Linked DNA regions of Thiohalobacter thiocyanaticus. The protein of the gene in region 2 binds, or shares a complex with, the protein of the main gene of each other region. Links are inferred from orthologs where the notes say so. Each region holds a gene or a part of one and is shown on either strand. Other genes may lie near its edges.

Evidence for each region.
Region 1: the proteins of accC (region 2) and accD are in contact, whole or in part, in a solved structure (PDB 8UXZ), measured with the Escherichia coli proteins. The link is inferred for Thiohalobacter thiocyanaticus from one-to-one orthologs.

What each region holds. Positions count from the first base shown.
Region 1 is NZ_AP018052.1:1,629,646-1,640,644, forward strand. What follows is about bases 8,244-10,999. They hold accD (acetyl-CoA carboxylase, carboxyltransferase subunit beta), read left to right. Parts: upstream 8,244-9,069; coding sequence 9,070-9,930; downstream 9,931-10,999. Other genes in these bases: trpA (tryptophan synthase subunit alpha), read left to right, coding at 8,244-8,995; folC (bifunctional tetrahydrofolate synthase/dihydrofolate synthase), read left to right, coding at 10,108-10,999. In the rest of the region: CFK21_RS07545 (aspartate-semialdehyde dehydrogenase), read left to right, coding at 1-186; CFK21_RS07550 (FimV/HubP family polar landmark protein), read left to right, coding at 312-2,813; CFK21_RS07555 (hypothetical protein), read left to right, coding at 3,002-3,214; CFK21_RS07560 (hypothetical protein), read right to left, coding at 3,328-3,720; CFK21_RS07565 (class I SAM-dependent methyltransferase), read right to left, coding at 3,726-4,487; CFK21_RS07570 (hypothetical protein), read left to right, coding at 4,596-5,306; tRNA pseudouridine(38-40) synthase TruA, read left to right, coding at 5,440-6,219; CFK21_RS07580 (phosphoribosylanthranilate isomerase), read left to right, coding at 6,332-6,958; trpB (tryptophan synthase subunit beta), read left to right, coding at 6,963-8,171; more of trpA, read left to right, coding at 8,168-8,243.
Region 2 is NZ_AP018052.1:835,154-846,283, reverse strand. The notes cover bases 2,769-5,655. They hold accC (acetyl-CoA carboxylase biotin carboxylase subunit), read right to left. Parts: upstream 4,939-5,655; coding sequence 3,598-4,938; downstream 2,769-3,597. Other genes in these bases: accB (acetyl-CoA carboxylase biotin carboxyl carrier protein), read right to left, coding at 5,444-5,655; CFK21_RS03910 (GxxExxY protein), read right to left, coding at 5,005-5,370; prmA (50S ribosomal protein L11 methyltransferase), read right to left, coding at 2,769-3,382. In the rest of the region: DNA-binding transcriptional regulator Fis, read right to left, coding at 222-485; tRNA dihydrouridine synthase DusB, read right to left, coding at 482-1,468; CFK21_RS03925 (zinc-ribbon and DUF3426 domain-containing protein), read right to left, coding at 1,574-2,386; more of prmA, read right to left, coding at 2,495-2,768; more of accB, read right to left, coding at 5,656-5,911; aroQ (type II 3-dehydroquinate dehydratase), read right to left, coding at 5,930-6,382; CFK21_RS03895 (choice-of-anchor D domain-containing protein), read right to left, coding at 6,505-8,658; CFK21_RS15130 (hypothetical protein), read right to left, coding at 8,766-9,026; CFK21_RS03890 (tetratricopeptide repeat-containing sulfotransferase family protein), read left to right, coding at 9,035-10,831; CFK21_RS03885 (tetratricopeptide repeat protein), read left to right, coding at 10,850-11,130. UniProt on the Escherichia coli protein: This protein is a component of the acetyl coenzyme A carboxylase complex; first, biotin carboxylase catalyzes the carboxylation of the carrier protein and then the transcarboxylase transfers the carboxyl group to form malonyl-CoA.

The DNA.
Region 1 (10,999 bases), 800 kb from region 2 along the record:
GACGGCGGTTATCCCACCGCGGTCACTGAAGGGGCCAATCACGACCCGGTCTATGTCGGGCGTATCCGTGAGGATATCTCGCATCCGCGCGGTTTAGATTTGTGGGTGGTCGCCGATAATGTGCGCAAGGGTGCCGCCCTGAACAGCATCCAGATCGCGGAGTTGTTGGTCAGAGACCACCTCTAGGCTATAGTGGGGCGGACTCAAGAAATTCCGAGAAAGAACGACTAGTTGCAGGATATTTCTCCACAAACACCAAAACGACGGGATCCAGCACAGGACGGGTCCTCGGGCACATGAGAGGAAGCAAAATGGTTAGGAAAACGGCCTTAGTCACGGCCATGCTGGGCGCCTTCGCCAGTCATGCCTACGCCCTGGGACTGGGTGAAATCAAGCTAAACTCCGCCCTGCATCAGCCTCTGGACGCCGAGATCACCCTGTTGTCGGCCACGCCGGAGGAGGTCGATCAACTCAAGGTCCGGCTGGCTTCGCCCGAGGCCTATGCACAGGCCGGGGTCGAACGCATCTACCTGCACACCCGGCTGAAGTTCGCTGTCACCACCCGGCCCGACGGCACCGCCGTGATCAAGGTCACCAGTCAGGAGCCGGTGCGCGAGCCCTACCTCGATTTCATGGTGCAGGCCAGTTGGGCCAGCGGACAGCTGGTGCGCGAGTACACCATGCTGATCGATCCGCCCGCACTTATGCCCGCCGAGGCCCCGGCGCCGGCAGCCACCGCGCCGACCACTGCCCGCCAGGCCGTCCCGGCGCCGGCGCCTTCCCGGCCTGCCGACTCAGGCCGCCGGGAAGCGATCTTCACCGGTTCCGAGTACGGACCGGTGCAGCGCAACGACACTTTGTGGAACATCGCCGAGAAGGTACGTCCCGATGCCGGGGTGAGCATGCAGCAGACCATGCTCGGCCTGGTGCGTGCCAACCCGGAGGCTTTCCAGCACGGCAACGTCAACAGTCTCAAGGCCGGACATGTTCTGCGCGTACCGTCGCGGGAGGAGTTTACCTCCATCAGCCAGGCCGAGGCCCGGACCGAGGTCAGCCGGCATCACCGGCTGTGGCGCGAGGGTCGCAGTGACGAGACAGCCGCCGCACCGGCCGTCGGCAAGGTCGAGCGCGAGGCACCGGCCGCGGAAACAGCGGAGCCGGCGGTGTCCGCCGACGAGGCCGGCCCGGCCGCGACCGCAGGCGCTGATGCCCAACTCAAGCTGGTCACTCCCGATGCAGCCGATGCCGCCGCCGCTGCCGACGGTGCCGGGGGCGAGGCAGGCGCGGGCACCGAAGTGGAGCAGGTGCGTACGGAACTGGCACTGGCCGTGGAGGAACTCGAAGCTCAGCGTCAGCAGAACCAGGACCTCAATGAGCGGCTGGCCGACCTGGAGCAGCAGATCGCCCAATTGCATCGTCTGGTCCAGCTCAGTGATGACGAACTGGCCCGGATGCAGGGCTCGCTGGCCGGCGAAGAGGCAGTTGCCGCTGACGCGGGAGAGGAATCCCCCGTGCCTGCGCAGGAACAGATGACGGATGAAACCGCGGCTGCCGCGGCGCCGGATGAACTGGTCGCCGGGACCGAGCCGGTGGAACCCGCGCCGGCTGACGCGGCACCGGAGGCCCAGGCCGAACCCGCGCCGCCCGCCCTGCAGGAGGATATCCGCCAGCCCGCCCCGGCCCCGGCCGAAGAAGGCCTGCTCAGCCGTTTCCTGACCAATCCTCTGTGGCAGGCCGGCGCCGGTGCCGTTGCCCTGCTGCTGTTGATCCTGGCCTGGCTCGGGGCACGCAAGCGCCGCATGGCCACAACCGAGTTCAAGGAAAGCATTCTGGCCGAGCCCGGGGATAAGGGCGGCGCGGGAAGTGCATCCGCGGCGACTGCCGTCGGTGCCGCTGCCGGCGGAGCCGAGGCGGCGGCGGCCGAGCCGCAGGAAGAGGCGCCGGCGCCGGCGGCCTCCGGGGGGCCGCAGTCTGACTCCTCGCTGTTCACGGATTTTTCCGTCAGCGATATGGGTACCCTGCAGAACGAGGCCGAGGCCGATCCCATCGCCGAGGCGGACGTCTACCTTGCCTACGGCCGCTACCAGCAGGCCGAGGAACTGATCCGGGGTGCGCTGGACAACGATCCCGACAACGCCGACTACCGGCTCAAGCTGCTGGAAGTCTTCCATGCCGCCCGGAACCAGAGTGCCTTCGATACCGAGGCCGAGGCCTTGCTGGCCCGGTTGGAGAACCAGGAGGATCCCGCCTGGCAGCGGGTGGTGGAGATGGGACGCGAACTCAACCCCGGCAACAGCCTGTATCTGGCAGGCGGCGGTGCGGTCGAGGCGCCCGCGCCAGCCGAGCCGGAACTGACCGACCTCGGTGGTATGGACACGAGCGATACCGGCCTGGACGAAGCCGGGACGGCCACTGCCGAATCCGAGGCGGGAGCCGAGGAGGACAACTCGCTCGATTTCGATCTGGGCGAGTTGGAGAGCTTCGCTCCCGGAGACAGGGCTGAAACGGAAGGAGTCGAACCTGCCGAGGAGAAGGTGCCGGGTCTGGCCGACGATGACGAAAACATGCTTGAGTTCGATCTCAGCGAGACTGACGAGGCGGCCGCGCCGGTCGGTGAAGCCGAGGAGGAAGTCGAAGTCGGCGAGGGTGAACTGCAGGCCGGCGATGAGGTCTCCACCAAGCTCGACCTTGCCCGTGCCTATATCGAGATGGGCGATCCGGAAGGTGCACGCAGCATCCTGGAAGAAGTTATGGAAGAGGGCAACCAGGCCCAGAAGTCCGAGGCGGAGACACTGATGAAGGAAGTCGTCTGACGCCGACGGCGGGTCACTGTAGATAGCAAAGCCCGGCACCCGCCGGGCTTTGTTCTTTTCCAGCCTCTGCAGCCGGACTGCACCGGCGGCGGAGCGGAAATTGTGATGCCGCCCCTTGCATTCCCCGGCAACAGCTACGAAACTCTGCGCGCTTCACCCCATAAATGAATAAACAAGGAGAGTCACCCATGAACAGTAAGAATATGCTCAGCGTGCTGATGATCGCCCTCGGCCTGAGCCTGGCCGGCTGCGGCGAGAGCCAGGGTCCGGCGGAACAGGCCGGTGAGAAGATCGACGAGTCCATGGAAGCCACCACTGAAAAGCTCAAGGAAGCCGGCGAGGAAATGGGCGATGCCATGGAAGAGGCCGGCGACAAGGTGGAAGAAGCCACCGAAAACTGACGGGCTTTGTTTGCCGATTTCCAAACCCGGCCCCGGCCGGGTTTTTCATGCCGGGATCAGTGGCTGTCGGCTTTGGCTGGCGTGCATCCCGATGCCGCGTATGACCTGACAACCTATGAGAATGTATCGAGTGCGGCCTGCATGTCTTTTTCCTCCACCGGCAATGTCAGCACCGCATGCAGCGTAAACAGTTCGGCCAGCCGCGGTACATACTGCGCCTCCGGCTTTTCCACCAGTACGATCACTTTCGCCTCCGGAGCATATTTCTGCAGGCTGTACAGAAAGACATCCAGGTTGCAGACATTGACGCCTGCGTAGTTGTTGCCGTAGCCGTAGAAGAACTCCGCCACGACCCAGTCGGGCGGGTTCTTCTTCAGTTCGTTGATCGCCTTGCGCTGGGAATTGAGCTTTATCTGCGCGATCCCGAGACGGCGATACAGCTGCGAGAAGTCCGGGTGCGCCGGCGACTCGATAATGGAATAGAGGACTTCTCTGCCGGCGGTCATCGGTCTCAGGGCCTGCGACGCAGGACCCAGATCTCCAGCAGCGACCACTCCTCACCGGGGTAGTTCTCCTGCTCCAGCGGCGACATGCGGCGGTGGCGGGTGGCCATGCTGCCGACGAACTCCAGGCGCTCCAGCAACAGGCGCTTGGTCTCGTCCGCCTTGTCCAGGCTGAAGGGATTGAGGAAGTTGACCAGCATGTAGCCCTCACGCGGAGCGCGGGCGAAGGCGTCGATCAGCGCCTTGATGACATCGGTTTCGAGATAGACCAGCGAGGCGGTGGAGATCACCACGTCGGCGTTTTCCATCGCCGCATCCACCGCCTGTTTCGCCTCGGCGGAAGGGGCGTTGAGATCGGCGACCACGGTGTCGTCGAACAGGCCGCAACTCTGGCCGTAGGCCATGGCGTTGCCGGAGATGTCGATGCCGGTGGTATGGGCCGGGAAGCGGCGCTCGGCCTCGATCCTCCGGCAGGCGTCGGTGTCACGCCAGTTGTGGCGGATGGCCTCGTAGTCCATGCCGTAGACGGTGGCCATGGTGGTGTTGCCGAAGCAGGCGCACAGGTCGACATAGCGCACCGTCTCGCCGCGGCCGGCCTTTTCCTGCACCCAGGGCAGGATCAGACGGTCGAACATCCGGCGGTTGAAGTCGTCCGAGATATAGTCCAGCGCATCCAGAATGCGCTCCTTGAAGGGAACGGGGGTCTCGGCAACGTAGATATCGTCAAAATGCTGTTTCTTCTCGTCGGTCTTGATCTTCGACTGGCTCATGCTTCGTCTCAGTTGCTTCGGAATAGCGTGATCTTCCCGATCCTGCGGCTGGAAATCAACCTGGGGGAATAATGGCCCAGGGAGGGTCGGTGCGGGTAGAATTCCTTCATGTCCATCGCCTCCCCGTCCCCTGCCATCCGTATTCTGTCGTTGCTGGCATTCGCTGCCGGGCTGGCGCATGCCCGCGGGCCGGCGCTGCTGCTGGGTCTGGCCGGCCTGGCGGCGTTCGTGCTGCTGTCCTGGCCGGCGCGCGGTTCGCTGCGCATCCCCGGGGCCGGACAGGCGCTGCGACGGCTGCGCTGGCTGCTGCTCGCACTGGTGTTCGTCTACGGCTGGCTCACACCGGGTGAGGCGCTGATCCCGGTACTGGGGACCTTGTCGCCGAGTTGGCAGGGACTGGCCGCAGGTGGGGTGCGGGCGGTGATTCTGCTGGGGATGGTGCTGGCGGTCTATCTGCTGCTCACCACGACGCCGCGGGAACAGCTGTTGACCGGGCTGGCCTGGCTCACCCGGCCGCTGCAGCGCCTCGGGCTGGATGCCCGCCGGCTGAATGTGCGCATCGTGCTCACCCTGCAGCGGGTGCCGCAGGCGCAGGAGCTGATCCGGACATGGCAGGCGGAACTGCCGCCTCTGCGCCAGTGGCGTGCCTTCGCCGCGGCGCTGCCGGGTCTGTGGCAGCGGGTGCTGAAGGCGGCGGAAAATGACCCGCCGGTGGCGCTGGAGATCCCGGTGCAGGCGCGCCCGGCCTGGTGGGAATGGGCCTGGCCGGCCGGGATCGCGCTGGTCATGCTCATGCCCTGGTGGGTCGGAGTGGAATGAATGGCATGAGCGCCCTCAAGCCTCTGGTTGCATTTTCCCGCCCCGGTTCGCAGACAGCGCCACAGGGACTTCTCTGTGTCTCTGCGCCTTTGCGTTCTCCGCGTTCCCGTCGCTGCCGTGGAGAGAAACCCTGATGCGCATCGCCCTGGGCATCGAATACGACGGCAGCGCCTTCAACGGCTGGCAGCGCCAGAGCCACGCCCCCAGCGTACAGGCCGCGCTGGAACAGGCCCTGTCGAAGGTGGCGGATCATCCGGTGAGCGTGGTCTGTGCCGGGCGTACCGACACCGGTGTGCATGCCACTGCCCAGGTCGTGCACTTCGATACCCATGCCGGGCGCAGTATGCGCTCCTGGCTGCTGGGCGGTAATTCCAATCTGCCGCCGGAGGTCGCGATCACCTGGGTGCGGCCGATCAGCGAGGATTTCCACGCCCGGTTCAGGGCCACGGCACGCCAGTACCGCTACCTCATCCTCAACCGCGGTCATCGCCCGGCCCTGCTGCGTAAGCGGGTGTGCTGGGAGCATCGTCCATTGGATGTCGAGGCCATGCAGGCCGCCGCCCGTCCGCTGCTGGGCGAGCACGATTTCTCCGCCTTCCGGGCCCTGGCCTGCCAGGCCAGACACCCGGTGCGTACCCTGCACCGGCTGGAGTTGCAGCGCCGGGGCGACCTGATCCTGCTCGACATCGAGGCCAATGCCTTCCTGCACCATATGGTGCGCAACATCGCCGGCAGCCTGATTGCGGTGGGTCGGGGCGAGCAGCCGGTGGACTGGCTGGCCGGACTGCTGGCCGGCCGCGACCGCTCGCGCAGCGGCATCACGGCGCCGGCCGGTGGGTTGTATTTCGTCAAGGTGGCATATCCATCGGAGTTCGCTCTGCCCGGGGAGGCGGTGCTGCCGGACATAGGCTGATCCGACCCACATCTGAATGCTTTCGTGCCTGCGGGCTGCAAAAAGCTGCAATTCCCCTGCAGTTGTGACAGGATTGCGGGTTTCACCCCAGCGAGAATCCGGTAGCCTGTGCATGCGCGTGCGCGTTAAAATCTGCGGTATCACCCGGTCCGACGACGGTGTGGCCGCTGCGGCCGCCGGCGCCGATGCCATCGGGCTGGTGTTCTATGAGCGCAGCCCGCGCGCGGTTGACATCGAGCAGGCCCGGGCTGTCATCGCGGCGCTGCCGCCATTCGTGTGCAAGGTGGGGTTGTTCGTGGATGCCGCTGCCGAGACGGTGCGTGCACACCTCGAGGCACTGCCGCTGGACCTGCTGCAGTTCCACGGCGACGAAACGCCGGAGTTCTGTGATGGCCTGGGGCATCCCTACATCAAGGCCCTGCGCATGCACCCGGAGATGGATGTGGCTGCGGCGATGCAGGCCTGGCGCGGGGCCGCCGGCATTCTGCTGGATGCCTGGCACCCGGCCGTGCCGGGCGGCAGCGGCGAGCGCTTCGACTGGGCCCGCATTCCGCCCGAGCGGCCGCGACCGCTGATCCTGGCCGGGGGGCTGGATGCCGGCAATGTGGAGCAGGCCGTGCGCAGCACCCGTCCCTATGCCGTGGATGTCAGCAGCGGCGTGGAGCAGGACAAGGGGATCAAAGATCCGGCGAAGATCGCCGCCTTCATCCAAGGAGTCAACCGTGTCAACACCGACTGAGGCCATGGCGCCGCTGCACTTCACCGACCTGCCCGATGCCAACGGGCACTTCGGGCCCTATGGCGGGCGCTTCGTTGCCGAGACCCTGATGGAGCCCATCGAGGAGTTGCGCCAGGCCTACGAAACGCTGAAGAGCGATCCCGATTTCCAGGCCGAACTGGACCGCGACCTGCATTACTATGTCGGCCGGCCCTCGCCGCTGTATCACGCCGAGCGCTGGAGCCGGCACCTGGGCGGGGCGCAGATCTACCTCAAGCGCGAGGATCTCAACCACACCGGCGCGCACAAGATCAACAACACCGTCGGCCAGGCCCTGCTGGCCCGCCACATGGGCAAGACCCGCATCATCGGCGAGACCGGCGCCGGCCAGCACGGCGTGGCCACCGCCACCGTCGCCGCGCGGCTGGGCATGGAATGCGTCATCTACATGGGCGCCGAGGACATGAAGCGCCAGTCCAGCAACGTCTACCGCATGCGCCTGCTGGGTGCCGAGGTGGTGGGCGTGGAATCCGGCTCGAAGACCCTCAAGGATGCACTCAACGAGGCCATGCGCGACTGGGTCACCAATGTCGACAACACCTTCTATATCATCGGCACCGTCGCCGGGCCGCATCCCTATCCGGCCATGGTGCGCGACTTCCAGGCCGTGATCGGCCGTGAGGCGCGCCAACAGATCCAGGCGCAGGCCGGCCGGCTGCCGGATGCCCTGATCGCCTGCGTCGGCGGCGGCTCCAACGCCATCGGGCTGTTCCATCCCTTCCTCGATGACAGGGACGTGGCCCTGTACGGGGTCGAGGGCGGCGGCGACGGCTTAGACTCCGGTCGCCATGCCGCGCCCCTGTGCGCCGGCCGTCCGGGCGTGCTGCACGGCAACCGCACCTACCTGATGGAAGACAACGACGGCCTGATCACCGAAACCCATTCCATCTCCGCCGGCCTGGACTACCCCGGTGTGGGCCCCGAGCATGCCTGGCTCAAGGACAGCGGCCGTGCCCGTTATGTGGCCGTCACCGACAGCGAGGCGCTGCAGGGCTTCCACGATCTGACCCGCATGGAAGGCATCATCCCGGCGCTGGAATCCAGTCATGCCCTGGCCTATGCCACCAAGCTGGCGCCGACCATGGCGCAGGACCAGATCATCATCGTCAATCTGTCCGGGCGCGGTGACAAGGACATACACACCGTCGCGGCGCACGAGGGGATCGAGGTATGAGCCGCATCGAGGGCCGCTTCGAGGCGTTGCGCCAGACCGGCAGGAAGGCGCTGATCCCCTATATCACCGCCGGTGACCCCGACCCCGACAGCACCGTGCCGTTGATGCATGCCATGGTCGAGGCCGGCGCCGACATCATCGAACTGGGCGTCCCCTTTTCCGACCCCATGGCCGACGGGCCGGTCATTCAGGCCGCCTGCGAGCGGGCGTTGAAGCATCATGTGAGCCTGCGCCGGGTACTGGAAATGGTGGCCGGGTTCCGCCGTGACAACGACGAGACCCCGGTGCTGCTGATGGGCTATCTCAATCCCATCGAGGCCATGGGCTACGCCGGCTTCGCCGCCGCCGCGCAGCAGGCGGGGGTGGACGGGGTGCTGACCGTGGATCTGCCGCCGGAGGAGGCGGGGGAACTGGCCGGCGAACTCAAGGGCCATGGCATCGATCCCATCTTCCTGCTCTCGCCCACCACCACCGATGCGCGCGTGGCGCGCATCGCCGAGCAGGCCAGCGGTTTTCTGTACTATGTCTCGTTCAAGGGCGTGACCGGTGCCACCCGGCTGGACGTGGACGCGGTGGCCGAGAAGGTCGGCCATCTCAAATCCATCGCAGCGCTGCCCATCGGGGTGGGTTTCGGCATCCGCGATGCCGAATCGGCCGCACGGGTGAGTCGGGCCGCGGATGCCGTAATCGTCGGCAGTGCGCTGGTGCGCCACATCGCCGAGGCGAGCGGGCATCCCGAGGTCATCAGGGAGAAGGTGGCCGAAGAACTGCGCGCCATGCGCGCTGCCATGGACGCTACGCAGCCGGCTGCTGCCGTCTCGTGAAGCCGGGGATTGCGTGACCCCGCCGGTCCCGGGCGCCGTCCGCACCTCTGACAACTGGATATCGAGAGTTATACATGAGCTGGTTCGAGAAACTGATGCCCACGCGCATCCGCACCGAAGGCGGTAACAAGCGTACCGTGCCGGAAGGGCTGTGGACCAAGTGTGACGCCTGCAGTTCGGTGATCTACCGTGCCGAGCTGGAGCGCAACCTGGAGGTCTGCCCCAAGTGCGGCCATCACATGCGCATCCGTGCCCGCCGCCGGCTGCAGACCTTCCTGGACGAGGCCGGGCGCGAGGAGTTGTTTGCCGGCATCGAACCCGTCGATATCCTGAAATTCCGTGACAGCAAGAAGTACCGCGATCGGCTCAACCAGGCGCAGAAATCCACTGGTGAGTCCGATGCGCTGATCGTCATGCAGGGTCAGGTGCAGGGGCTGCCGTTGGTCGCCAGCGCCTTCGACTTCGCCTTCATGGGCGGTTCCATGGGTTCGGTGGTGGGCGAGCGCTTCGTGCGCGCCGTGAACCACTGCCTGGACAACGAACTGCCGCTGGTGTGCTTCTCCGCCAGCGGCGGCGCCCGCATGCAGGAGGCACTGTTCTCACTGATGCAGATGGCCAAGACCAGTGCCGCGCTGGGACGCATGCGGCAGGCCGGACTGCCCTTCATCTCGGTGCTGACCGACCCGACCATGGGCGGCGTGTCCGCCAGCCTGGCCATGCTGGGCGACGTGCACATTGCCGAACCCAATGCGCTGATCGGCTTCGCCGGCCCGCGCGTGATCGAGCAGACCGTGCGCGAGACCCTGCCGGAAGGCTTTCAGCGCAGCGAATTCCTGCTGGAGCATGGGGCGATCGACATGATCGTTGACCGGCGCGAGATGCGCGACAGGGTCGCCCGGTTACTGGCCATCTTTATGCATCGCAGTGCATCCTAGAATCTCCTGCATCAGCCGCTTCCACCCCTGAATGAAAGTCTTACGTCATTGCGAGGCGCGTAGCGACGTGGCAATCCCGCAACGGATGAGGCGGTGTTACGAGATTGCCGCGCTGCGCTCAAGCCAGCCCCCAGAGCTCCATTACGGGTACCCCACCCTCCGGGGCCAGGCACCGCAGTGACGCGCTTCGACTCCCTCGCCGACTGGCTGCGCTGGCAGGAGACCCTGCACCCCCGCGAGATCGAACTCGGACTCGACCGGGTGCGCGCCGTGGCCGATCGCCTGGACCTGCTGCAACCGGCATGTCCGGTGGTTACCGTGGGCGGGACCAACGGCAAGGGCTCGACGCTGGCATATCTCGAGGCCATCTACAGTCACGCCGGTTATCGCACCGGGCTCTATACCTCGCCTCACCTGATCCGCTACAACGAACGTATCCGCATTGAACAATGCGAGGCCGCGGATGCCGACATCATGGCCGCGTTCGCGGCCGTCGATGCGGCGCGTGGCGACATCAGCCTGACCTATTTCGAGTTCGGCACCCTGGCCGCGCTGTGGCTGTTCGCGCGGGCACAGGTCGATGTCACGCTGCTGGAAGTCGGCCTCGGCGGGCGCCTGGATGCGGTCAATATCCTGGACGCCGATGTCGCTGTCGTCACCTCCATCGGTCTGGATCACATGGACTGGCTGGGCGAGACACGCGACCTGATCGCACGCGAGAAGGCCGGCATTTTCCGCGTTGGCCGTCCTGCGATCTGCGGCGACCCCGACCCGCCAGCCGATCTGGCCGCGGCCGCGGCCGAGCGTGGTGCTCACTGGTATGCCCTGGACCGGGCCTTCGGCAGCCGCCGCTCCCGCGACGGTTACTGGGATTGGTGGTCGCTGCAGTGCACCTGGCAGGAACTGCCGCTGCCGGCGCTGGGCGGGGGCGTGCAGCTGCACAATGCCGCTGCCGCGCTCATGGCCGTGGAATGCCTGCAGTCGCGACTGCCGGTAGCGCGTGCGGCCATTGCCGGGGGGCTGGCTACGGCCGTACTGGCCGGCCGCTGCCAGCACCTGACGCAGGACG
Region 2 (11,130 bases):
CCACGGAATACACGGAAAGCACGGAAAATTTCACAACAACTGTCAATCCACTCCGTCATTGCGAGGCGCATAGCGCCGTGGCAATCTCTTACTGGCTGGTGCTACATTACGAGATTGCCGCGCTGCGTTTATGCCCTCTGGGTGCTCGCAATGACGGGGGCATTTTTTTATTTGTCCGTGTTTTCCGTGTATTCCGTGGCGCTCTTGATCTTGATCTTGATCTAAATCTCGATCTCATACTGCCGCAGCTTCTTGCGCAGGGTGCTGCGATTGATGCCGAGGATCTCGGCAGCGTGGGTCTGGTTGCCGCCGGCGTACTGCATCACGGTCTCCAGCATGACGGGCTCGACCTCGTTGATCACCATCTGATAGACATCGCTGGGATCGTGGCCGTCCAGATCCTTGAAATACAGTTCCAGGCATTCCTTGACCGAACCACGCAGGGGGCCGCGTTGCTTGCTGTTCTTCTTTTTATCTGCGTTCATGCCGCCTTGACCTCGCGCTGCGTCAGTTGCTCGAAGAAGCGTTCCGTCATTGCCAGCTGCTCGGCGACGGTCTCCACGCGATTGACCTGATCGCGGAAGGCCGCGCCGCCGGGCTGTCCCTTGCTGTACCAGGAGATGTGCTTGCGGGCGATCCGTACCCCGGTGTGCTCGCCATAGAAATCGTACAGGTTGTGCAGATGTCCGATCATGATGTCGCGGATCTCGTCCACGTCCGGCTCCGGCAGCAGCTCGCCGGTGGCCAGATAATGCTCGATCTCGCGGAAGATCCAGGGCCGGCCCTGGGCCGCGCGGCCGATCATGACGGCATCGACGCCGGTATACTCCAGCACCTGCCGGGCCTTGAGCGGATCGCGGATGTCGCCGTTGGCGATCACGGGGATACTCACAGCCTGCTTGATGTCGCGGATGGTGTCGTATTCGGCCTCGCCCTTGTAGGCGCAGGCGCGGGTGCGGCCGTGCACGGCCAGGGCGCGGATGCCGGCCTGCTCGGCAATCTGCGCGATGCGCACGCCGTTGCGGTGGGCCGTGTCCCAGCCGGTGCGGATCTTGAGCGTGACCGGCACCTCCACCGCCCCGACCACGGCCTCGAGGATGCGCTGGACCAGGTCCTCGTACTGCAGCAGGGCCGAGCCGGCCATGACATTGCACACCTTCTTGGCCGGACAGCCCATGTTGATGTCGATGATCTGGGCGCCGTGGTCGACATTGTGCCGCGCGGCCTCGGCCATCATCTCTGGGTCGGCCCCGGCGATCTGCACCGTCCTGGGCTCGACCTCGCCGTCGTGATTGGCGCGGCGGCGGGTCTTCTCACTGCCCCACAGCAGCGAATTGGACGACACCATCTCGGACACGGCCAGCCCCGCGCCCAGCTGCTTGCACAACTGCCGGAAGGGACGATCCGTCACGCCCGCCATGGGCGCGAGTACCAGACGGTTTCTGAGTTGGTAGGGTCCGATGTGCATCATTGTTCTGGGAGGTCATGGGCTCGACCGGACGGCACATGATACCCGCTCGCCCGGAGAGGGGGAAGCACGCCGGTCGGATTCATTCAGGCCAGCGGGGCGGCCTCAACGAAAATCAAACTGATAGGAAACCAGTTCGGTGCCGGGGTCGGCCAGGGTGAGCCGCAGCTGCAACCGCTCGCCGGCCGGCACCCCCGGAATGACGGTGGACGAAGCCGGTGACAGATAGTCTTCAGGACCGAACCAGCGCCCGGCCTGGCGCCGGCCGGTCAGGTCGGTGAAGAAGATACCGACCCGCGGCCAGGCCTGGGTGAAGTCGGCCTGGTTGACCAGGTCCAGTTCCACCTCGAGGGCGCCTTCGCGGTGCGGATGCGCCTGTATCTGACGCTGCTGGATCGCCCACTGGTCCGGCGCCCGCCGCAGCGGCAGTTCACAGCCGGTATAGGCACAGAAACGCTCCAGCCAGGGCTGCCATTCGGACAGGGTGTAGAGCCGCTCACGCTGCAGGTAGACACCCTGACCGAGCAGGGTGAGCAGCAACAGCAGCAGGAACAGCCCCTGCAGCAGGCGCAGCCCGGTGCGCGGGCGCGGCGCCTGGAAGTCCTCCAGCAGCACGGCCGGGATCTCGACCGTGTCGGGGCGCTGCCGCGGTTCCTCCGTCGCGCCGGCCGCCGTGGACGCCTCCACCCGGGGGGCGAACACCCCCCAGCCCGCCGTCAGGGGGCGGATGTTGCATAGTACCAACACCTCATGGCGGCGCTCGGCTGGCGCCAGCGCATCCTCCCAGCTGTCGAACAGGGACTCCAGGGCATTGAAGCCCCTGCCGCACTCCGGGCAGCGAACCCATCCGCTTGCGACCGCGAGATGGCCGGCGCGCAGGGCAAAGACGGTCTGGCAATGGGGACAGCGAGTGAGCATTGTGTTCCCTGGCCTGGAGAGAAAGTAGGATGGGTGAAGGCGCGCAGCGCCGCAACCCATCGCCGGTAACGACGCGGTCATGATGGGTTGCGCTGCGCTCCACCCATCCTACGCGTACTGGTCACGGCGTCTGCCGCTGATTCTAACCCAGCCGTCCTGCTGATCCACCACCAGGTGCTCAAAGGCAGCGGCATAGGCCGCGCGGACCATGTCTGACTGTTCGGCCAGGATGCCGGACAGGACAATCATCCCGCCGGGGCGCACCTGCCCGGCCAGGGTCGGCGCCAGTTCCACCAGCGGGTTGGCGAGGATATTGGCCAGCATCAGGTCGGCCTGCAGCGCCGGCACATCCTCCGGCAAACAGGTGTCGACGCCCTCGCCCACGCCGTTGCGCCCGGCATTGTCGCGGGTGGCAATCAGGGCCTGGGGATCGTTGTCCACAGCCCAGACATGACGCGCGCCCAGCTTGAGCGCGGCAATGGCGAGCACGCCCGAGCCGCAGCCGTAGTCGATCACCTCCAGGTCCGCCGGCGGGTGCCGGTCCAGCCATTCCAGACACAGGGCCGTGGTCGGATGGGTGCCGGTGCCGAAGGCCAGTCCGGGGTCGAGCAGAATATTGACCGCGTCCGGATCGGGCGGCGGCTGATGCGAGGGGCAGATCCAGACCCGCTCGCCGAAGCGCATGGGCCGGAATTCATCCATCCAGGCCCGGACCCAGTCGCGATCCTCCAGGGTCGCTGACTCGATCCGTTCTGCCGCCTCGCCCAGCGGCGCCCGCAGACCGGCAATCAACTGCGCCGGCTCGGCCCCGGCCTCGAACAGCGCCACCACCCGGGTTCGCGACCACAGGGGCGTGGCCCCCGGTGCCGGCTCCAGCACCGGCTCGTCGGCGGCATCCTGGAAGGTCACCGAGACCGCGCCGGCCTCCAGCAGCAGGTCGGAGAGTTGCTCCAGGTCGAGATCACCGGCTTCGAGAGAGAGTTGAATCCAGGGCATGTTTAATTGATCAAGAGCGCCACGGAATACACGGAAGGCACGGAAATGAGATTGGCGACAGGACTAAAGACATCGTCATCCCCGCGCAGGCGGGGATCCAGCAGCCGCGGCGGTTTATGGATTCCCGCCTGCGCGGGAATGACGTGGGTAATGTTTGGGCTTTCAAGAATCAATAAGTTCCGTGCCTTCCGTGTATTCCGTGGCGCTCCTGATCTTCACAACCCCAGTTTCTTCTCCAGGTAGTGGATATCGGTACCGCCGCGGATGAAGGCACTGTCGCTGCAGATGTCGCGATGCAGTTCGATGTTGGTCCTGATGCCGTCGACCACCAGTTCCGACAGCGCCCCGCGCATGCGCGCCAGCGCAGCCTCGCGGGTCTCGCCGTGGGCGATCAGCTTGCCGATCATGGAATCGTAGTTGGGCGGCACCCGGTAACCGTTGTAGATGTGCGAATCCCAGCGGATGCCGGGGCCACCGGGCGGATGGAACTGCTGGATGGTGCCCGGCGAGGGCAGGAAGCTGCGCGGGTCCTCGGCGTTGATGCGGCATTCCACCGCATGGCCGCTGATGTGGATGTCGTCCTGGCGATAGGACAGGCCCTGGCCGGCGGCGATGCGCAGCTGCTCCTTGACGATGTCCACGCCGGTGATCATCTCGGTGACCGGGTGCTCGACCTGCACCCGGGTGTTCATCTCGATGAAGAAGAACTCGCCGTTCTCGAACAGGAACTCGAAGGTCCCCGCGCCGCGGTAGTTGATTTTGCGGCAGGCCTCGGCGCAGCGCTCGCCCATCTGGGCACGCTGCTCGGGGCTGATGCCCGGCGCCGGCGCCTCCTCGACCACCTTCTGATGGCGGCGCTGCATGGAGCAGTCGCGCTCGCCCAGGTGGATGGCGTTGCCCTCGCCGTCGGCCAGCACCTGGAACTCCACATGACGCGGATGCTCCAGGAACTTCTCCATGTAGACCATGGCATTGCCGAAGGCCGCCTCGGCCTCGGTCTGGGTCAGGGTGATGGCGTTGAGCAGCGCCGCCTCGGAATGCACCACCCGCATGCCGCGCCCGCCGCCGCCGCCGGCGGCCTTGATGATGACCGGGTAGCCGATCTCGCGCGCCAGCCGCAGGTTGGTGTCGGGGTCATCGCCCAGCGGCCCGTCCGAGCCCGGCACACACGGCACGCCGGCGGCCTTCATCGCCTTGATGGCCGCGACCTTGTCGCCCATGGTGCGGATGGTCTCGGCGCGCGGGCCGATGAAGATGAAGCCGCTGCGTTCGACCTGCTCGGCAAAATCGGCATTCTCGGACAGGAAGCCGTAGCCGGGATGGATGGCCACGGCATCGGTGACCTCGGCCGCACTGATCAGGGCCGGGATGTTGAGATAACTCTCCGTCGAGGGCGCCCCGCCGATGCACACCGTCTCGTCGGCCAGGCGCACATGCTTGAGGTCCCGGTCGACAGTGGAATGCACCGCCACGGTACGGATATCCAGTTCCCGGCAGGCGCGGAGGATACGCAGCGCGATCTCGCCGCGGTTTGCGATGACAACTTTATCCAGCATGGTTTATCGATTTCATAAAAATTAAGAGCGCCACGGAATACACGGAAGGCACGGAATGATTCAATTTCAGATGATAATGCGCTTGATCTCGGCCCTGGGATGGGTGAAATTCACCAGCAATCCCACCTTTTTGCTGCTGGCACGCAGGTAATTGACCAATTGCGCCTCATGCACTTTAGACAGCTCTGTTTGGGCCTTGAGTTCAACAAGCACCTTGAACTCAACCAGAATATCGGCCAGATATTCACCCACAACCTCGCCCTTGTATTCGACCCTCAAGGGCACCTGCGCCTCAGCATTGAGCCCCTGCAGGCAAAGTTCCCTGAGCAGCGCCTTTTCGTATACCTTTTCCAGAAATCCAGCACCCAGCTGCCGGTATACCTCATAAACACACCCACGGATACCGTAAGTCAGCCCTTTTTCCACCAACATATGCGTTCCTCCCTGAACACATTAATATTTTTCCGTGCTTTCCGTGTATTCCGTGGCGCTCTTGATCCTGAATTCACTCAATCACGAACAACGGCTCGCCGAACTCCACCGGCTGGCCGTTCTCGACCAGGATGGCCACCACGGTGCCGGCCTTGTCGGCCTCGATCTGATTGAGCATCTTCATCGCCTCGATGATGCACAGGGTATCACCGGCATTGACCCGCTGACCGACCTCGACGAAGGGCGTGGCGCCCGGCGAGGGCGCGCGGTAGAAGGTGCCCACCATGGGCGAGGTGACCTGGTGCCCGGCCGGGATGGCCGGCGCGGCCTCCGCGGCCGGCTCAGCCGCCGGCGCGCCCGCAGCAGGCATCGGCGCGGCCGGGGCTGCGGCCGGCATGGGCGCGGCAGCCTGCACCACAGTCTGGACGCTGGAACTGTTGCGGCTGATGCGCACCGACTCCTCGCCCTCGTGGATCTCGATCTCCGCGATGCCGGACTCCTCCAGCAGCTCGATCAGTTTCTTAACCTTGCGGATATCCATATTCTTTACCGTAATCAGTTAGTTACGTGACAAATAGTCATGCGCGGCGCGCAGCGCCAGTTCGTAGCCGATCGGCCCCAGGCCGCTGATCACCCCGACCGCGATGTCGGAGAAATAGGAATGCGCCCGGAATTCCTCCCGGGCATGCACATTGGAGAGATGCAGTTCTATAAAAGGTATATTCACCGCCAGCAGGGCGTCGCGCAGCGCCACGCTGGTGTGAGTGAAGGCGGCGGGATTGATGATGATGAAATCGGCCTGCCCCCGCGCGGCCTGCACCCGCCCGACCAGCTCGTGCTCGGCATTGCTCTGGAAAATGTCGACATCGGTGCCCAACTCGCCGGCCAGGGCCGTTATCCCCGCCGAAATATCATCCAGGCTGCGAACCCCGTAGTGGCCAGGTTCGCGGCTGCCCAGCAGGTTGAGGTTGGGACCATTTATGACGAGAACTTGCGGCAATTTTGCGCCCATCTGCGGAGAACCGACCGGTTCGACGGAAAGTGACGCCTATTATGCCGGGGATGGCGGAAATGTCCAGTCTGCTGCTTTTTACCCGGTTACTCGATCTTATTGCCGCACCCGCAGGATGCGTCTCAGGCCTGGATCAATCTGGATAGCCGTCGGTATGCACCCAGCAGGGTCACAAACCCCATCAGAAGGAACCAGCCCCCTGCGTCTCCCGGTCCACGGCTGCTTGAGCCAAGAACACAGCCACCGCCACCACCTGCAGCGGAGCCGGAGCCTTCGGAGCCGGTAGCTGCCGGGGAAAAACCCGGCGCGCCGGGATCGACAATGACCCCGTTCGCCTGCAGGTCCGAGTCGCCTCTTTTGCCATCTCGCAAGTACAGCATAACAAGATTCCCCTCGATAACCGCGCCGGTTCCGGTTTGCCCATCCCAGAGAAATTCATACCAATGCGGAACAGCATTATCAGGCGTGGCGCCATACATATAATAGGTGCTGGGCTCCACTCCTTCGGGCAGGGTCAGCGACACTGCCGTAGCTCCTCCCGGCAAGGGCAACTGCAGATTGAATTCATATACCCCATAATCGAAAGAGAGATCAGCGGGCGCCTCCTCAGGCGAAGGCACATCGATTATGGACACCCCTGTAAGGGACGTGCCTTCCGGAGAACGCAGCACAACATTACCGGAACCAGACGCAAGCGTTACTTCATTCCAACTCTCACGCCCCACTCCGACCAGAGCAACTTCGGCATCCGGCGTATCAGGATCATTGGAGTTGATGACCAAAAGCGCATTACGAATACCCTCTTCCTGGGGATCAAATTCAATACCAATACTGCACTGCTGCTGCGAGACGAGAATCGAGCAGTTATTTGACACCGTGCGAAATGCGGGGGAATCCTCCCCGCCGATCGTGACACTGTTTATTACCAGGTCAGCCCCACCGCCATTGATCAGGGTCAAAGACCGGCTACCGACAGAGGTAAGCAGGACGTCACCAAAATCCAGGTTGCGACTCGAAACTCCGAGATTCGGCCCGGAGCCACTACCGGTAATCTGCAGACTTACCCCGGACTGCTCGGAAAAATCAGTCTCTATTTCGAGTTGAACGGTCTTGCTGCCGTCGGATTGAGGCATAAATATAACATCCACCTCACAGGTGGCCCCGGACGCAAGCACATTACAGTCCGCCCCGTAATCAAGCATGAAATCCTGCTGGTCAGCGCCTGTAAGCTGGATGGAATACAGGGTCAGGGACTGGCCACCGACATTTTCTATAATGACCGATTTCGTTACTGAAGCGCCCGTTCCAACAGACCCCATCTGCAATTGGTCAGACGGCGAAAGGCTGGCCGGATGAGATCCTGCGCCACGCACCTGCACATATGGTGTCTCACTATCATCGGATGGAACATCAAAGCTGTCGCCGAATTCTCCCAGAGACGTCGGCGAAAACCTCACCAATACCACGCAAACTTCACCTGCAGCCAGAACCTGGTTTGAGCAGTTGTCAGCGCCGGAAACGATTTCAAAAGGCGACCCCAACGGATCCGTGCCCGCAAGATTGCCAAGAGACAGTGGAGACCCACCCTGATTCAGAATCCGCACCTCAACTTCCGCGGTCTGCCCCACACCGACAACGCCAAAATCCATCAGCGACGACAAGACGGCCACACGTGGAAGAACGACCCGGTTCACGAAAACGTAACTCTCGTCGGCAAGCGGTCCGTCAGCATAATCGCGCACCGGCAGAGCACTGAAAACACCGCCCGCATTGACTCGAGGCAAGGCGGCAATAGAGTCGACTACCTGCATGCCATCCCCAAGCACGCGACCGAAAACGGTGAACCCGCCGTTCTGGGTATCAAGGTTCCCCGAATTATCCCCCAGATTGAAAAACCATTCGCTTGTCGCACTGTCTGGATCGCCGGGAAGCTTTGCCATGGCGATGGTGCCACGCAGATTGGACAAGGAAAATTCGTTCACCACAGGATCATTCTCGGGAATATGCTCCACCTGCCCGCTGTTGAGCATATAACCACCGCCCTGGATGACAAAGCCAGGCTCGCTGCGATGAATGATACTGTTGTCGTATAAACCCCCAGTGGAATAATCAATGAAGTTGGCCACCGTATTCGGTGCCACATCATCGTACAGTTCAATATCGATGTTCCCCATAACCGTTTCCATGCGCACCATCGTGGTGGCAGAAACAGGTCCCAGCAGACCCCATACTGCCAACACCGCTGAACATTTTGATAATCCGGTTATGAGTTTCATCGTTATCTCCCGCAAGACCCAGGAAACCCGATAAGCAAGTTTCAGGCCTCAGCTGCAACATATTGTTCATTAAAGGTTTTGTTCTCATGCCTAGTAGACTGATGCATTTAAATGCCAATTTTTTCGACAACAATCGAGGGGGCAGACTGATATCTTACTGATTTATTGTTAATATTTTTATCGACTATCGCGCCGGTATTGTATATTTTTCCGACATTATTATTCATGCGGGTTAAGATTCCGGACAGATTGAGCCATGATAATTCCGGGTAGCCATGACATAATTCCTCCATAACTACATGCGCCCGGGAAGGGCCGCCAGAAGATAAAATAATGGGGCCATCCCGGTCCTCAGCCGCTGCCTGCATAAGGCGGAATGCAATTACCGACCAGCGCCCACTATAAACCAGACCAGATTATGCAGCAGGAAATCATAAATCTGAAAAATCATGCTGTTACGGCTTACAACAGGGGCCAGCTCACGCAAGCGAAGGCCGCCTTCGAGACGCTTTTACGTCAGACTCCTGGTGATCCGGACATCTGGAACATGCTGGGTGTTATATATGGACGCATGGGAGATACGGCAAAAGCTGAACAATATCTGCGTCGGACCATCGCACAGTTTCCGAAGTTCGGGCCTGCGAGGGGGAACCTGGGGCTGCTGCTTTCACAAATGGGGAAACTGGATGAAGCGGAAGAGTGCTTCCGTAAGGCAATCACTGTCGACCCCAAGGATTTTAACGCGCATAGCAATCTGGGAACCGTACTTCGCGAGCAGGGTAAAATCAGCGAGGCCAAAACTTCATTCCAGTCCGCTATAAGACTGAACCCCCGCTTTGCTCAGGCCCACAACAATCTGGGCACCCTGCTGCATGAACAGTGCAGAACCGAAGAGGCGATCAGTAGTTTCCGCAAGGCACTCAAGCACGAACCACGCTATGCCCAGGCACACTTCAACCTCGGCGTTTCATTGCAAAGCGATGGCGCGCACGAACAGGCGTTCTATCACTACCAGAAAGCACTGCAAATTGCCCCGGGAATGCTGGAAGCAGTGGCTGCGATCGCCCAACTTCGCGAAAAGGAAGGCCACTACGACGAGGCTGTGAAGCAACTCAAACCCTATATCGAAGCGGGCAGGGTAACCCCTGCCATTGCCATTGCCTTCGGAATCCTGTCGCGACGCACTAACATGCAGTCCGACGGGATCCGGTTGCTCGAGCAACTGCTTGCCACGCACGCCATCCCTCCGCTTCAACGACAGGAGATAGAGTTTCTGCTGGGCGACCTTTATAACGATCAAGAAGAATATGATACCGCATTTCAACATTACCACTCCGGCAACAAAACCCGACCACAACAGTTCGATTCAACAGCGAACCAGCGCTATATCGATGCAATTGTCGAATATTTCGACCGACCTTTCAGCGAACCAGCCATAGAGGCTGGCAAACCCACACCCATTTTCATTGTCGGCATGCCGCGTTCGGGCACAACCCTGATAGAACAGATTCTCGCCAGCCATCCCGATGTGTATGGCGCAGGCGAGTTATCCTGGATCGGAGATCTGACCCGAGACCTGGAATCAACAACGGGTCACAAGTACCCATATCTCATGGCCCAGATAAGCCAACAAAAACTCCATGAGTTCGGCCAGAAATACCACCGCAAGCTCAAACAACTAGAACCTTCAGCGGCATTCATCTGTGACAAAATGCCTCATAATTTCCTTTTCGTCGGGCTGATACGCGCAGCCATTCCGGCTGCCAGAATCGTACACGTCATGCGTAATCCACTGGATGTGTGTCTGTCGATTTATTTCCACAACTTCAACACCAACCACCCATATTCCACCGATCTTTTCAGCCTGGGCCAGTATTACCGCCAATACGAGCAACTGATGCAGCACTGGCGTAAGCTTTATGGTGAAAACCTGCACGAAATCCAGTACGAGAACCTGATCACTGATCAGGAAACAGTCAGCCGCCGCCTGCTCGATTACTGCGGTCTGCGATGGAACGAGAATTGCCTTGAATTTCACACCAGTCGACGCATCGTCAACACACCAAGTTACGATCAGGTACGTCAGCCTGTGTACAAGTCCTCCCTCGATCGCTGGAAAAACTATGACAAACACCTGGCGCCATTAAAAGCGGGCCTGGGAATCGTGCAATAGGGCGGAGTTACCTAAGTCATGAATCAGCAACAACTGATGCTGCTCTTACAACAAAACCGGATTACCGAAGCGCACAAGGTGTGCGAGCAGCTATGCCAGACTCAACCCAGCAATGCGCGACTATTGTTCCTCATGAGTGCGATTTGTGGTCAGCTGGGCGATTTTGCCGGCAGCGAGTCCTATTGCCAGCGCGTTATAAAATTGCATCCGCGGACAGCACCCGCCTGGTACAACCTCGGCGTTGCGCAACTGAGGCAGAACAAATACAGCCAGGCACAGACAAGCCTGAAAAAGGCGAT